Regions from separate parts of the Serratia liquefaciens ATCC 27592 genome, predicted to be linked through region 1. Evidence: predicted binding sites of a transcription regulator. Region 1 holds the regulator's gene; each other region holds the start of a gene.
What was found. Region 1 encodes CRP, which controls carbon source genes, mostly activating them, when cyclic AMP is high. Its sites were predicted from a motif close to ATGTGANNNNNNTCACAT; they were not measured.
Positions count from the first base shown of each region.

Region 2: the regulator CRP is predicted to act here: its motif matches at 2,309-2,326, upstream of M495_RS00190 (PTS mannitol transporter subunit IICBA).
Region 3: the regulator CRP is predicted to act here: its motif matches at 2,583-2,600, upstream of cdd (cytidine deaminase).

Region 1 is NC_021741.1:4,846,117-4,850,405, forward strand. Features, by position in the region: gene M495_RS22645 (phosphoribulokinase) at 1-640, shown strand, start outside; gene M495_RS22650 (OsmC family protein) at 677-1,084, opposite strand; gene crp (cAMP-activated global transcriptional regulator CRP) at 1,464-2,096, shown strand; gene M495_RS22660 (YccS/YhfK family putative transporter) at 2,151-4,226, shown strand.
Region 2 is NC_021741.1:39,284-43,572, reverse strand. Features, by position in the region: gene M495_RS00195 (mannitol-1-phosphate 5-dehydrogenase) at 1-81, opposite strand, end outside; gene M495_RS00190 (PTS mannitol transporter subunit IICBA) at 140-2,059, opposite strand; gene M495_RS00185 (DUF3053 domain-containing protein) at 2,593-3,312, opposite strand; gene M495_RS00180 (Fic family protein) at 3,590-4,289, shown strand, end outside.
Region 3 is NC_021741.1:1,555,324-1,559,612, reverse strand. Features, by position in the region: gene M495_RS07310 (MFS transporter) at 63-1,286, shown strand; gene M495_RS07305 (CidA/LrgA family protein) at 1,423-1,830, shown strand; gene M495_RS07300 (CidB/LrgB family autolysis modulator) at 1,827-2,522, shown strand; gene cdd (cytidine deaminase) at 2,658-3,542, shown strand; gene M495_RS07290 (NAD-dependent malic enzyme) at 3,765-4,289, shown strand, end outside.

The DNA of each region.
Region 1 (4,289 bases):
CCTGCTGCAACAAAGCTTTCTCGACTACGGCAAAAACGGCACCGGTCGCTCACGCAAGTATCTTCATACCTACGATGAAGCGGTACCCTATAATCAGGTTCCCGGCACTTTCACCCCATGGGAAGCCTTGCCGGCACCGACCGACGTGCTGTTCTACGAAGGGCTCCACGGTGGCGTCGTGACTGAACACATCGACGTGGCCAAACACGTCGATCTGCTGGTCGGCGTAGTACCGATCGTGAACCTGGAATGGATCCAGAAGCTGATCCGCGATACCGGTGAACGCGGTCACTCCCGCGAAGCGGTAATGGATTCGGTGGTTCGTTCGATGGAAGACTACATCAACTACATCACGCCGCAGTTCTCACGTACCCATATCAACTTCCAACGGGTGCCGACGGTAGACACCTCCAACCCGTTCGCCGCCAAGGCTATCCCTTCGCTGGACGAGAGCTTTGTGGTGATCCACTTCCGCGGGCTGGACCAGATCGACTTCCCTTATCTGCTGGCAATGCTGCAGGGATCTTTTATCTCGCATATCAATACGCTGGTGGTGCCGGGTGGCAAAATGGGGCTGGCGATGGAACTGATCATGGCGCCGCTGGTGCAGCGACTGCTGGAAGGGAAAAAAATCGAGTAATCTACGGGGCGCGGTACAACCGCGCCCCTTTATCCGTTACGCCAGGTCGCGGATTTCAAAACTGTGGGTCACGCTGGCGGCTTTGCTCAGCATCAGTGAAACCGAACAGTACTTCTCAGCTGACAGGTTGACCGCACGTTCCACGATCTTGTCGCTCAAATCTTTGCCGGTCACGATAAAATGCAGGTTGATATGGGTAAACAACCGTGGCGCTTCTTCGCGGCGTTCAGAGGTCAGTTTCACCTCGCAATCACGTACGTCGTTGCGTCCTTTTTGCAGGATCGACACCACGTCGATAGCACTGCAGCCCCCTACTGACATCAGCACCATTTCCATCGGACTGGGTGCTTTATCGCCGGCGTTGCCGTCCATCAATACCTGATGGCCAGACGCGGATTCACCCAGAAACGTCAGCCCTTCCACCCACTTAACTCTTGCCTGCATGCTGGTCACTCCGGTTAATTTCTTAAAATCAGAGTACGCTTTCGCATAGAAACTGGCAACGGAACCTGATGCTAATCATGCTGAAGCGAGACAACACGAGACACCCGCCTCACTCTGTGCTACAAACAGAGCCGCAATAAATCTTTCCGGGACACTGATTTCAGGGAAACTCCCAGGGAAAGGCTCCTTTACCGGTATGTTAACAGAATGTAGCTTGCAGCTCTCCCGGCAAGTTAATATGCTAGAGCGACAGCGTATATTTATGACACGCCTCAAAACCTGCTGATAGCCACCATTAAAACAACGGCGACAGCACGTTTTACAGGGAACTCTGACCCCTGTGACACAAGGCAGCGATAACAACAGAGGATAACAGCGAATGGTTCTCGGCAAACCGCAAACAGACCCTACTCTCGAATGGTTCCTGTCTCATTGCCATATCCACAAATATCCATCCAAAAGTACGCTGATTCACCAAGGTGAAAAAGCCGAAACGCTTTACTACATCGTCAAAGGCTCCGTCGCGGTGCTGATTAAGGATGAAGAAGGTAAAGAGATGATCCTGTCCTACCTTAACCAGGGGGATTTCATCGGCGAGCTTGGATTATTTGAAGAAGGTCAGGAGCGTAGCGCCTGGGTTAGGGCGAAGACCGCCTGTGAAGTGGCTGAAATTTCCTACAAGAAATTCCGCCAGCTGATTCAGGTAAACCCGGACATCCTGATGCGCCTGTCTGCCCAGATGGCAAACCGCCTGCAGATAACCTCTGAGAAAGTGGGTAACCTCGCCTTCCTGGACGTTACGGGCCGCATCGCGCAAACCCTGCTGAACCTGGCGAAACAGCCTGATGCCATGACCCATCCGGATGGCATGCAGATTAAAATCACCCGTCAGGAAATTGGCCAGATCGTCGGTTGCTCTCGTGAAACCGTGGGTCGTATTCTGAAAATGCTGGAAGATCAAAACCTGATCTCCGCTCACGGCAAAACTATTGTCGTTTACGGCACCCGTTAATCACTGAAAAAACGGCGCGATAATTCGCGCCGTTTTTTTATGCCCCGATTTATCATGTGGCGCCGACTGATTTATCATCCGGAAGTCAACTATGCACTGCGACAAACGCTGGTGCTGTGCCTGCCGGTTCTGCTCGGGCTGCTGATCGGCCAACTGCAATACGGCCTACTATTTTCCCTGGTTCCCGCCTGCTGCAACATCGCCGGGCTGGACACGCCCCACAAACGCTTCTTTAAACGCCTGATCGTCGGCGGCTCGCTCTTTGCGCTTAGCAGCCTGCTGCTGCAACAGGCACTGCTGTGGCAAGTACCGCTGCCCGCATTGATGCTCGGTCTGGCACTGTTGCTTGGCGTCAGCGGCGAAATCAGCCCACTGCACGCCCGCCTGCTGCCCGCCGCGCTGGTTGCCGCCATCTTCTCCCTCAGCATGGCCGGTACGGTGCCGCTTTGGCACGCGCCGGTGTTATATATCGTGGGTACCGCCTGGTACGGCCTGTTTACCTGGTTCTGGTTCAAGCTGTGGAAAGAGCAACCGATGCGCGAGTCGCTCAATCAGCTCTATCTGGAGCTGGCGGACTACTTCGAAGCCAAATATTCGCTGTTGACCCAGCACACCGATCCGCAGACCGCCTTACCACCGCTGCTGGTGCGCCAGCAAAAGGTCATGGACCTGATCACCTTGCTGTATCAGCAGCTTAATTTTCTGCCCCATGCCAGCAATCTCGAACAAAAGCGCCTGCAACGCACCTTTCAGGTCGCGCTGGATTTGCAGGAACATATCACCGTCAGCCTGCATCTGCCGGAAGAAGTCCAAAAACTGGTAGAGCAGAGCCAGGCCGAAGCCATTATCCGCCGCAATGCACAGGTGATTGCCAATCGGCTGCGCACGGTAGCGCACGATATCCTCTATCATCAGCATTCTCAGCGTTTCAACATGGATCATGAGCTGGCAGCCCTGGAAAAAGTGGCGGCGCAACACCCGGATAACCCGGTCGGCCAATTCTGTTATTACCACTTCAGCCGCATCGCCCGCCTGCTGCGCACCCAGCACCCACTCTACCGACGCGATCTGATGGCCAATCAAAACCGTCTGCCATTCTGGCCCGCGCTGGTCAGTTACCTGTCGTTCAAATCCAACGCCCTGCGCAATGCGGCTCGGCTGGGAGTCACCCTGGCAGCGGGCAGCAGCCTGGGGATGATATTCAATCTGCCAAAACCTTACTGGATCTTGCTGACCATCATGCTGGTGAGCCAAAACGGCTACAACGCCACCCGGGTACGCATCCAGCACCGTGCGCTCGGCACTCTGGTTGGGTTGGTGATTGCCGCCGGGTTACTGCAGCTGCAGCTGCCCGAGGCTGAGACGCTGGGCGTGATGCTGGTGATCACGCTGCTGGCCTATCTGGTTTCACGTAAAAATTACGGGCTGGCGGTAATTGGCTTTACGGTGACGGCGGTTTACACCCTGCAACTGTTGGCACTGAACGGCACCCACTTCCTGGTGCCGCGCCTGATCGACACGCTGATCGGCTGCGTGCTGGTGTTCGGTAGTACCATCTGGCTGTGGCCACAGTGGCAAAGCGGTCTGCTACGCAAGAACGCCCACCAGGCGTTGGAAAACGATCAGCAGGCGCTGCGCCTGTTGCTGGAAGAGCAAGAACCCGATCCCAGCGCGCTGGCTTATGCCCGCATGCAGGTCAATCAGGCGCATAACGCGCTGTTCACCTCACTCAATCAGGCGATGCAGGAGCCGGGATTTGAATCGAGCTACCTGGCAGATATGCGCCTGTGGGTTACGCACAGCCAGTTTATTGTCGAACACCTGAATGCGATGACCATTCTGGCGCGCGAGCACTATATGCTGACGCCAAAGCTGGCAGAGGAGTATCTGCAGTCTTGTGAAATCGCGCTGCAAAGCTGTCAGCAGCGGCTTGAATACGACGGGCCGAGCAGTGGCAACGGCATTATGCAGCCACCGGATTTGCAGCCGGATATGCCGGTGACTGAAATGGAACGCCATCTGCGGCGCATTTTGTCCCACCTGAGCGTCATGCACACCATTTCGTCACTGGCCTGGCGCCAGCGTCCGCACCATGGTATCTGGCTGAAACGCAAACTGCGCGATCAATAAGGGCGCCGCCGGCGCCCTCAGACTGCTGACAAAGCTTGTTATTAGGGAGACCGCCCCTCGGTG
Region 2 (4,289 bases), 430 kb from region 1:
CAGTTCGGCCTGCGCGTCCGCCAGCAGCTTGCCGATAAAACCACGCCCAATATTTCCCGCACCGAAATGTAATGCTTTCATATTCCTACCTTTCTAATGTCGAAGGGTGCAGCAAGCTGCACCCCTTAAAATGATTCTGTTATCCGGCTTTCTTGCCGCTAAGCAGGTCCAGCACTTCCTGTACGCTGGTGGTATTCGCCAGCCGCTCAATGACGCCGTCGTCGTCCAGGGCATTGGTCAGGCTGGTGATCACCTGGATATGTTCGTTGTTGCGTGCGGCGATACCGATAACCAGTCGTGCCACCTCGTCCTCTTCATCGCCAAAGCGCACTCCTTGCGGGTACTGGCAGAACACCACGCCGGTGCGCAACACCCGGTCCTTGGCTTCGATGGTGCCGTGCGGCACGGCGATTGACTCGCCCAGGTAGGTTGAGGTGAGTTTTTCACGCTCCAGCATCGCCGCGACGTATTCCGGCTCAACGTAACCGCCTTTGACCAACTGCTCGCCGGCGAAGCGGATCGCCTTCTCCTTGTCGCTGGCCTGCAGATTAAGGAACACGTTGCTTTCGCTCAGTTTGAACAGGTTTTGCTCGGTGGCCTCAAAGCTGTCGTCCAGCGTGCTGATGACTTTCTGCTGGTTATCGGTGGTTTTATTGGCCGCCACCAGGCGCTCGGTCAGATCGTTGTACAGCTTGCTGTCGAGGAAATTGGTCAGCGAGATGTGCTGTGCCTGCGGCGCATGACGCATCGCGCGCTCAGTCAGGTCACGGTGAGTGATCACCAGATCCACATCATCCGGCAGGTTGTTGATGGCACTGTTGGTCACGGAGATATTTTTCAGCCCGGCGTCCGCCACTTTTTTGCGCAGTACCCCGGCCCCCATGGCGCTGGAACCCATGCCCGCATCGCAGGCAACGATGATTTTACGCACCGTGGTCAGGTCACCATCCACCGCTGCATGAGCCGCAGCACCGCCTTTAGACTGGGATTTCATCGCCTGTACGCGGCGAGTGGCCTCTTCCAGGTCATCCTCTTCTTTCGCTTTCGAAGTTTTCAGCAGGAACCCGGCAACCACAAAGGACACCACGAACGCTGCGGCGATCGCCGCCAGGTTGGCGAAGTAAGCGCCCTTAGGGGTCATCGCCAATACCGCCAGAATCGAACCCGGAGAAGCCGGAGACACCAGACCGCCGTTCAGCAGGGTCAGTGTGAACACGCCGGTCATACCGCCGAGGATCACCGCCAGCAGCAGGCGTGGATTCATCAGCACGTACGGGAAGTAAATTTCGTGGATACCACCGAAGAAGTGGATGATCGCGGCACCACCGGCAGACTGCTTGGCACTGCCGCGGCCAAAGAACATGTAGGCCATCAGTACGCCCATACCCGGGCCTGGGTTGGCTTCAATCAGGAAGAAGATGGATTTACCGGTTTCGGTCGCCTGCTGAATGCCCAACGGCGAGAAGATACCGTGGTTGATGGCGTTGTTCAGGAACAGGATTTTCGCTGGCTCCACGAAGATTGACGCCAGCGGCAGCAGGTTATTGGTCACCATGATGTTCACGCCGGTCGCCAGGATATGTGACAACCCTTCAACCAGCGGGCCAATGGCCAAAAATGCCAGAATAGCCAGCAGCATACCGATAATGCCGGCGGAGAAGTTGTTCACCAACATCTCAAAGCCGCTTTTGATTTTGCCGTCTACCCAGCGGTCAAAATGCTTGATGGCCCAGCCGCCCAGCGGACCGGCAATCATGGCGCCGAGGAACATCGGCATATCTGCCCCGACAATCACGCCCATGGTGGTGATAGCGCCCACCACCCCACCGCGATCGCCTCCCACCAGACGGCCACCGGTAAAACCGATCAGCAGCGGCAGCAGGTAAGTGATCATTGGGCCAACCAGTTTGGCTAAGGTTTCGTTCGGCAGCCAACCGGTAGGAATGAATAACGCGGTGATGATACCCCAGGCGATAAAGGCGCCAATGTTAGGCATCACCATGTTGCTTAAGAAGCGGCCAAAGTTTTGAACTTTGACTTTGATGTCTGGTGAAAACATAAAACACACCCCTATTGTTACGCGCTGACAATAAGAGCGCGTGATTATTGTTGTTACGATCCAGCCGTGTTGTTGCTGTATGCGAAATGGACTCTATCACGCAGTTTTTACCGTGCGAACTTCATGGAATTTTTGTGACAAATATCACACTAACACCCCCATTATCGTGGCACTTATAGTGATCCTGATCACAGTTACTCAGTGTAAAAAAGCCACAACGAGAACAAAATTCGCCTAAAACCCAATTAAATGTGATTTGAGTCACATTTAATTGATGCGCGTTTGTTTTTAAATTGTGATGGTGATCACAATCTATTTTTCAGTGGCTACCGAATCCTGGCTTGAAGAAGGTCTTCCCTGTGAGCATTCATCCCGTCGGGAAATAGCGGTGCGATGAATGAAAGAAAACTACATGTCGGAAATAGATGATTAATTGAAGTGTAGTACAGATGCGTGGTGCAAGAAGTGAGCAAGCCGTTGGAAAGTCAGAAGGGAATGGCAGAAGCCGGACTGCCGGCTTCTGCGTTTGGAGATTACTGAGTAACGCTGGAGACGATTTTCTGTGCGTTAAGTAAATCCTGCTGCTTGGCCACCAGATTCGACATCATGGTGTTGTACTGCGTTGCCTGCTGGGAAGTACGGAACTGCACGCCGTTATTATTAAAGGCCACCTGATTGCCCTGGGCACGCAGGAAATCACCCACCTGAACCAGATCCTGAACGAAGCTGGCCGTGGTCGGAATCACCGGCATCAGCGCATTGGCCGGCCCGGTAACAATCTTGTCGTACGCCTGGTTATACACGGCTTTCAGATCGTCAGGTTGCTTCAGCGCTGTCCGGGCAGTATCCGCCTGCGACTTGGCTGACTGGATTTGCTGCCCCAGCAGGTTCAGCGCCCCAACGGACTGTTGCAGCGTATCGCGCTTGCTCATGTAGTCCTGTGCGGTGCGGATCTGGTTAATCTGATCCAACGCCGGCGTCAGGCTGGCATCCAGTGATTTGGACAGTTGCTGAGAAAAACCGACCAGGATGGCGTAATCACCGGCATAGTTGCCGAACTTCTGTTTCTGATCTTCGCTCAGCGTCGGGATTTTCGCGCCGCTGCGCATCACCGTATTCTGGATGTAATCAATAAACGCCTTGCGTTGCTCCGGCTCTTTATCGCCGCAGGCAGTCAATTGCATGACCACCAACAATGCCAATACCGGGGCCAACCAACGCGCGAAAACTCTGCTCTTGATCCCTACCGCCATGTGACATAACTCCTGTTATAAACCTGCTTTTTCATCGGACTCCGTCCCTTTTGCTGCACTCCTTGCGCCTATAAGAATAGATCAACTGAATGCGATCCGATACGCGATTCACCTTTTGGTGGTTATTCTTGGGCGAAAGGCCAACATGCAAGGTGCTATACGCGCTGGCAAGGGGCTACTGTACCGACTCAGGGGCATGATACACTTTTGTATCATTTATCACCGGGCCAAGCTGCGCATGTCATCCTATCAGCCACCGTTGACCATCAGCTCACGCATGCTGCATCTGGTAACCGATGTTGGCGATCGGCTTGCGCGTTTAAAAATGCAGGCTGAGCAAGAACATGCCTTACGACTACGCCGCATCAACCGCATCCGTACCATTCAGGGCTCTTTGGCTATCGAAGGCAATACTTTAAGTGAAGAGCAGATCACCGCCATCATCGAAGGTAAACGTATCATTGCGCCACCTCGCGATATTCAGGAGGCGCTCAATGCTATTCGTTGCTATGGAAACTTGAACAACTGGCGTCCCATGCAGGAGGAGGATTTACTCGCTGCACACCGGCTGCTAATGGCTGGCCTATTGCCAGATGCCGGACATTACCGCCATGGCGGTGTCGGAGTGATGAACGGTAAAACCGTCATTCATATGGCGCCACCTGCGGAAAGGGTTTGCCAGTTAATTCGGCAACTGCTGCTCTGGTTAAAAGAGACCGACCTACCGCCGCTGATCGCAAGCTGTGTATTTCATTACGAATTTGAGTTTATCCACCCTTTCGCCGATGGTAACGGACGAATGGGCAGACTGTGGCAAACGCTGATCCTGTCACGTTGGGAGCCCTTGTTTGCCAACGTGCCGGTTGAAAGCCTGGTACATGACAATCACTCCGGTTATTACCAGGCGCTGAACACCAGTAACCAACAGAGTGACTGCGCTCCCTTTGTCGAATTTATGCTGGGCATGATCTTGCGAG
Region 3 (4,289 bases), 1.9 Mb from region 1:
CGGCCAAAATGAGCTATGTTATCCATACTGGTTTTATCACTGTATGCATAAACAGGTCTGATATGAAGGGATTCCCACCGCTGATTAACGCCTTGCTGGTCAGTTCGCTGGTACTGACCATTGGCCGCGGCGTAACGCTGCCGTTCATTACTATCTATCTGACCGGGCATTTTCATCTGCTGCCCAAAAGCGTCGGCATCATTCTGGGTATCAGCCTGGCGATCGGCATTTTCGCCAGCCTGTATGGCGGCTACCTGGTAGACAAATTCAACAAAAACACGCTGATCCTGATTTCCATTCTTTTGTTCGCCCTGAGTTTTTTCGCTATCCCGTGGATCCCGCGGCCGGGGGGTATCGTTGTGGTTTTGGCTATTTTACATACCGCCTATTCCGTATTGGGCATCACCATTAAAGCGTGCTTTGCCGACTGGCTGCCGGTCGCGCAGCGCATCAAAGCCTTTTCAATAAACTATACGCTGGTCAACGTCGGCTGGGCGGTTGGATCATCGTTGGGGGTACTGGTGGCAGGTCTGGATCCGCTGTTGCCGTTTTACCTTTCCGGTGGATTGGCTTTATTCACGGTGGCGACGCTGAACGTCATCCTGGGCAAGCAGCCCGCTACGGCCCCGGTCGCGCTGGATGCAACGCCCACCGCGCGCCCTAATTTTCGCCAAACGCTGACCATTCTGCGTAACGATCGCCGGCTGATTTACTTCACACTTGGCAGTACGCTGGGTGCGGTGGTTTTCGGCCAGTTCTCCGGCTATTTATCGCAATACCTGATCACCGTTTCTAATGCAGAGTTCGCTTATCAGGTCATTGGGGCGGTGATGATCGTCAACGCCTGTATCGTCATCGCCCTGCAGTATCTGCTCAGCCGCGGCATGCGTCAGGAAAATATGCTGCGCTGGCTGACGCTGGGCACGCTATTTTTCATTCTCGGGCTGATCGGTTTTTGGCTGGCCGGGCAATCGCTCTGGCTCTGGATCCTTGCCATGGCGATATTCACCCTGGGCGAAATCATAGTGATCCCGGTGGAATATATGTTTATCGACTTCATCGCGCCACAGCACCTGAAAGGCAGCTATTACGGCGTACAAAACCTGAGCGCTCTGGGCGGCGCCATCAATCCGGTACTGTGCGGTTTTATTCTCAGCTACGCCGCGCCGCAAATGATGTTTCTGATGTTGATTGCTGCTGCGCTGCTCAGCCTGCTATTCTTTTTTCTCGGGCATCGCCTGGCGCAGAGGCAACAACAGAATGCCAACTTCGCCAGTGCAGAATAAACCTGCGTCCCTTTTCATCGCGGTTGTCAACCAGCCCCATCGGCATGGTAGCCATAGAGAGAATTCATGGTGTGATTTGTGGCGAAGATCACAGTTTAATTGTATGATGAATGCATCGGTTAAACGGGATTAAGTTATGGCCAAGCTACTCACTCTGTGCTGGAAATACCTGAGGGCATTCGTCCTTATCTACCTTTGTCTGTTCGCCGGCAATGCCATCGCGGCTCTGCTGCCGATCGCCATTCCGGGCAGCATTATCGGCATGCTGTTGCTGTTCGCCCTGCTCTCCACCCAAATTCTGCCGGCCAAATGGGTCAAACCCGGTTGCCACCTGCTGATCCGCTATATGGTGCTGTTGTTCGTGCCTATCGGCGTGGGAGTGATGAAATACTATGACCAAATTATCGAGCATCTGGGGCCGCTGGTGGTGTCCTGCATCGTCAGCACCCTGATGGTGTTGGTGGTGGTCGGCTACACCTCACATTATTTCCACCGGGAACGCACCATCATCGGCAAGCCTGATGCCGCGGAGGGCGAAAAATGATCCATGAAATCTGGTGGTCATTACCGCTGACGCTGGCCATCTATTTTGCAGCGCGCAAACTGGCGCAATGGCTGAACATGCCGTTGCTGAACCCACTGCTGGTGTCGATGGCGGTGATCATCCCCCTGCTGTTGCTGACCGGCATTCCTTATGAGCGTTATTTTCAGGGCAGTAAAATCCTCAATGACTTGCTGCAACCGGCCGTAGTGGCATTGGCTTATCCGCTGTATGAACAGCTGCATCAGATCCGCGCGCGCTGGAAGTCCATTATCGCCGTCTGCTTTATCGGCAGCCTCACCGCGATGATCAGCGGCGGCGCCATCGCTTTATGGATGGGGGCTACGCCGGAAATTGCCGCTTCCATCATGCCAAAATCGGTCACCACGCCCATCGCCATGGCGGTCGCAGAGTCGCTCGGCGGCATTCCGGCAATCAGCGCCGTTTGCGTGATTTTCGTCGGTATTCTCGGCGCGGTTTTCGGGCATACGCTGTTCAAAGTATTGAAAATCACAACCCGCTCGGCACGCGGGTTGGCTATGGGGACCGCGTCACATGCGCTCGGCACGGCACGCTGTGCGGAAATGGACTATCAGGAAGGGGCATTTGGTTCACTGGCCCTGGTGATCTGCGGCATCATCACCTCGCTGCTGGCGCCGTTTCTGTTTCCGGTACTGTTGCACCTGTTTGCGTAAGGTCTAAAACTTGCGATACATCTCGCATTTATGGTTTTCATTGCATTGATTTCATCAATAAAGAGATTTACATCACACTTTATTCGCGCCGGGCTGCCTAGAATGTTATCCCGTTAACCTGTAGAGAGAGTTTCTATGCACCCGCGTTTTCAAACCGCTTTTGCTGAACTGCCCGCCACATTGCAATCCGCCCTGCTGCCTTATTTTGATGCGCCTGATTTTCCGGCCATGCTCAAGGCGGAACAAGTGGATGCTATCAAGCAGCGCTGCGGGCTGGATGATGATGCTCTGGCATTCGCTCTGCTGCCGCTGGCGGCGGCCTGCTCGTTAGCGCCGATTTCGCAGTTTTATGTTGGCGCCATTGCTCGCGGGCAGAGCGGCAACCTGTATTTTGGCGCCAACATGGAGTTCAGCGGCGCGCCGATGCAACAAACCATTCATGCAGAGCAGTGTGCCGTGACTCATGCCTGGCTACGCGGCGAATCAACGTTAGCCTCCATCACCGTTAATTACACGCCTTGTGGTCACTGCCGTCAGTTTATGAACGAACTCAACAGTGGTACCACGCTGAAAATTCGTCTGCCCGGTCGCGAACCGGCCACCCTGGGCGACTATCTGCCGGATGCCTTCGGCCCGAAAGACCTGAATATCGCCACGTTGCTGATGGACCACGTCGATCATGGTTTCCAACTGACGCTGACCGACGAACTGGAGATGGCCGCGCTGGCTGCCGCCAATCAGAGTCACGCGCCCTACAGCAATGCCCACAGCGGCGTCGCACTGGAAGCCGAAGACGGGACGATTTATAGCGGTCGCTATGCGGAAAACGCAGCCTTCAACCCCAGCCTGCCGCCGCTGCAGGCCGCGCTGATTCTGATGAACGTCTCCGGCGGCGACTGCCAAAAAGTGGTTCGAGCGGTGCTGGCCGAGCCCGACAGTGCCATCCTCACCCAATGGGATGCCACCCGCGCCACGTTGGCCGCGCTGGGTTGCCAAAATGTCAGTCGTATCACTTTCTAAATCTGCCCCCCGGCGGTGCTGCCCGGCACCGCTGTTACCAGCCCCGCCAGCCGATTACAATGGCATTCACGTCTTAAAACACTTTCTTTAGTTAAATTAGGACTTGATCGTCGATAATTACGCCAATTTACCTCATGATCCGATAACAATTGCTGTACATATTTCCCCGATCTTTTAGGATCTAGCCCATAAAGTTATCCGATACGTTGAAGAGCAAAAGCCATGGAACTTGAATACGAAAGCAAACGCCCTCTCTACATCCCTTATGCCGGCCCTATTCTGCTGGAATTTCCGCTGCTCAATAAAGGCAGCGCTTTCACCGAGGATGAACGCAGCCATTTCAACCTGCACGGGTTGCTGCCAGAAGCGGTAGAAACCATCGAAGAGCAGGCGGAACGTGCCTACCGCCAGTACCAGGATTTCAAAAACGACAGCGATAAACACATTTATCTGCGTAATATCCAGGACACCAACGAAACCCTGTTCTATCGCCTGCTGGAAGCGCACCTGAGCGAGATGATGCCGATCATCTACACGCCGACGGTGGGTGAGGCCTGTGAGCACTTCTCCGATATTTACCGCCGGGCGCGTGGGCTGTTTATCTCCTACCCTAACCGCGACCGCATTGACGACATGCTGCAAAACGCCACCAAGCAAAACGTTAAGGTGATCGTTGTCACCGACGGTGAGCGCATTCTCGGTCTGGGCGACCAGGGTATCGGCGGCATGGGCATTCCAATCGGTAAA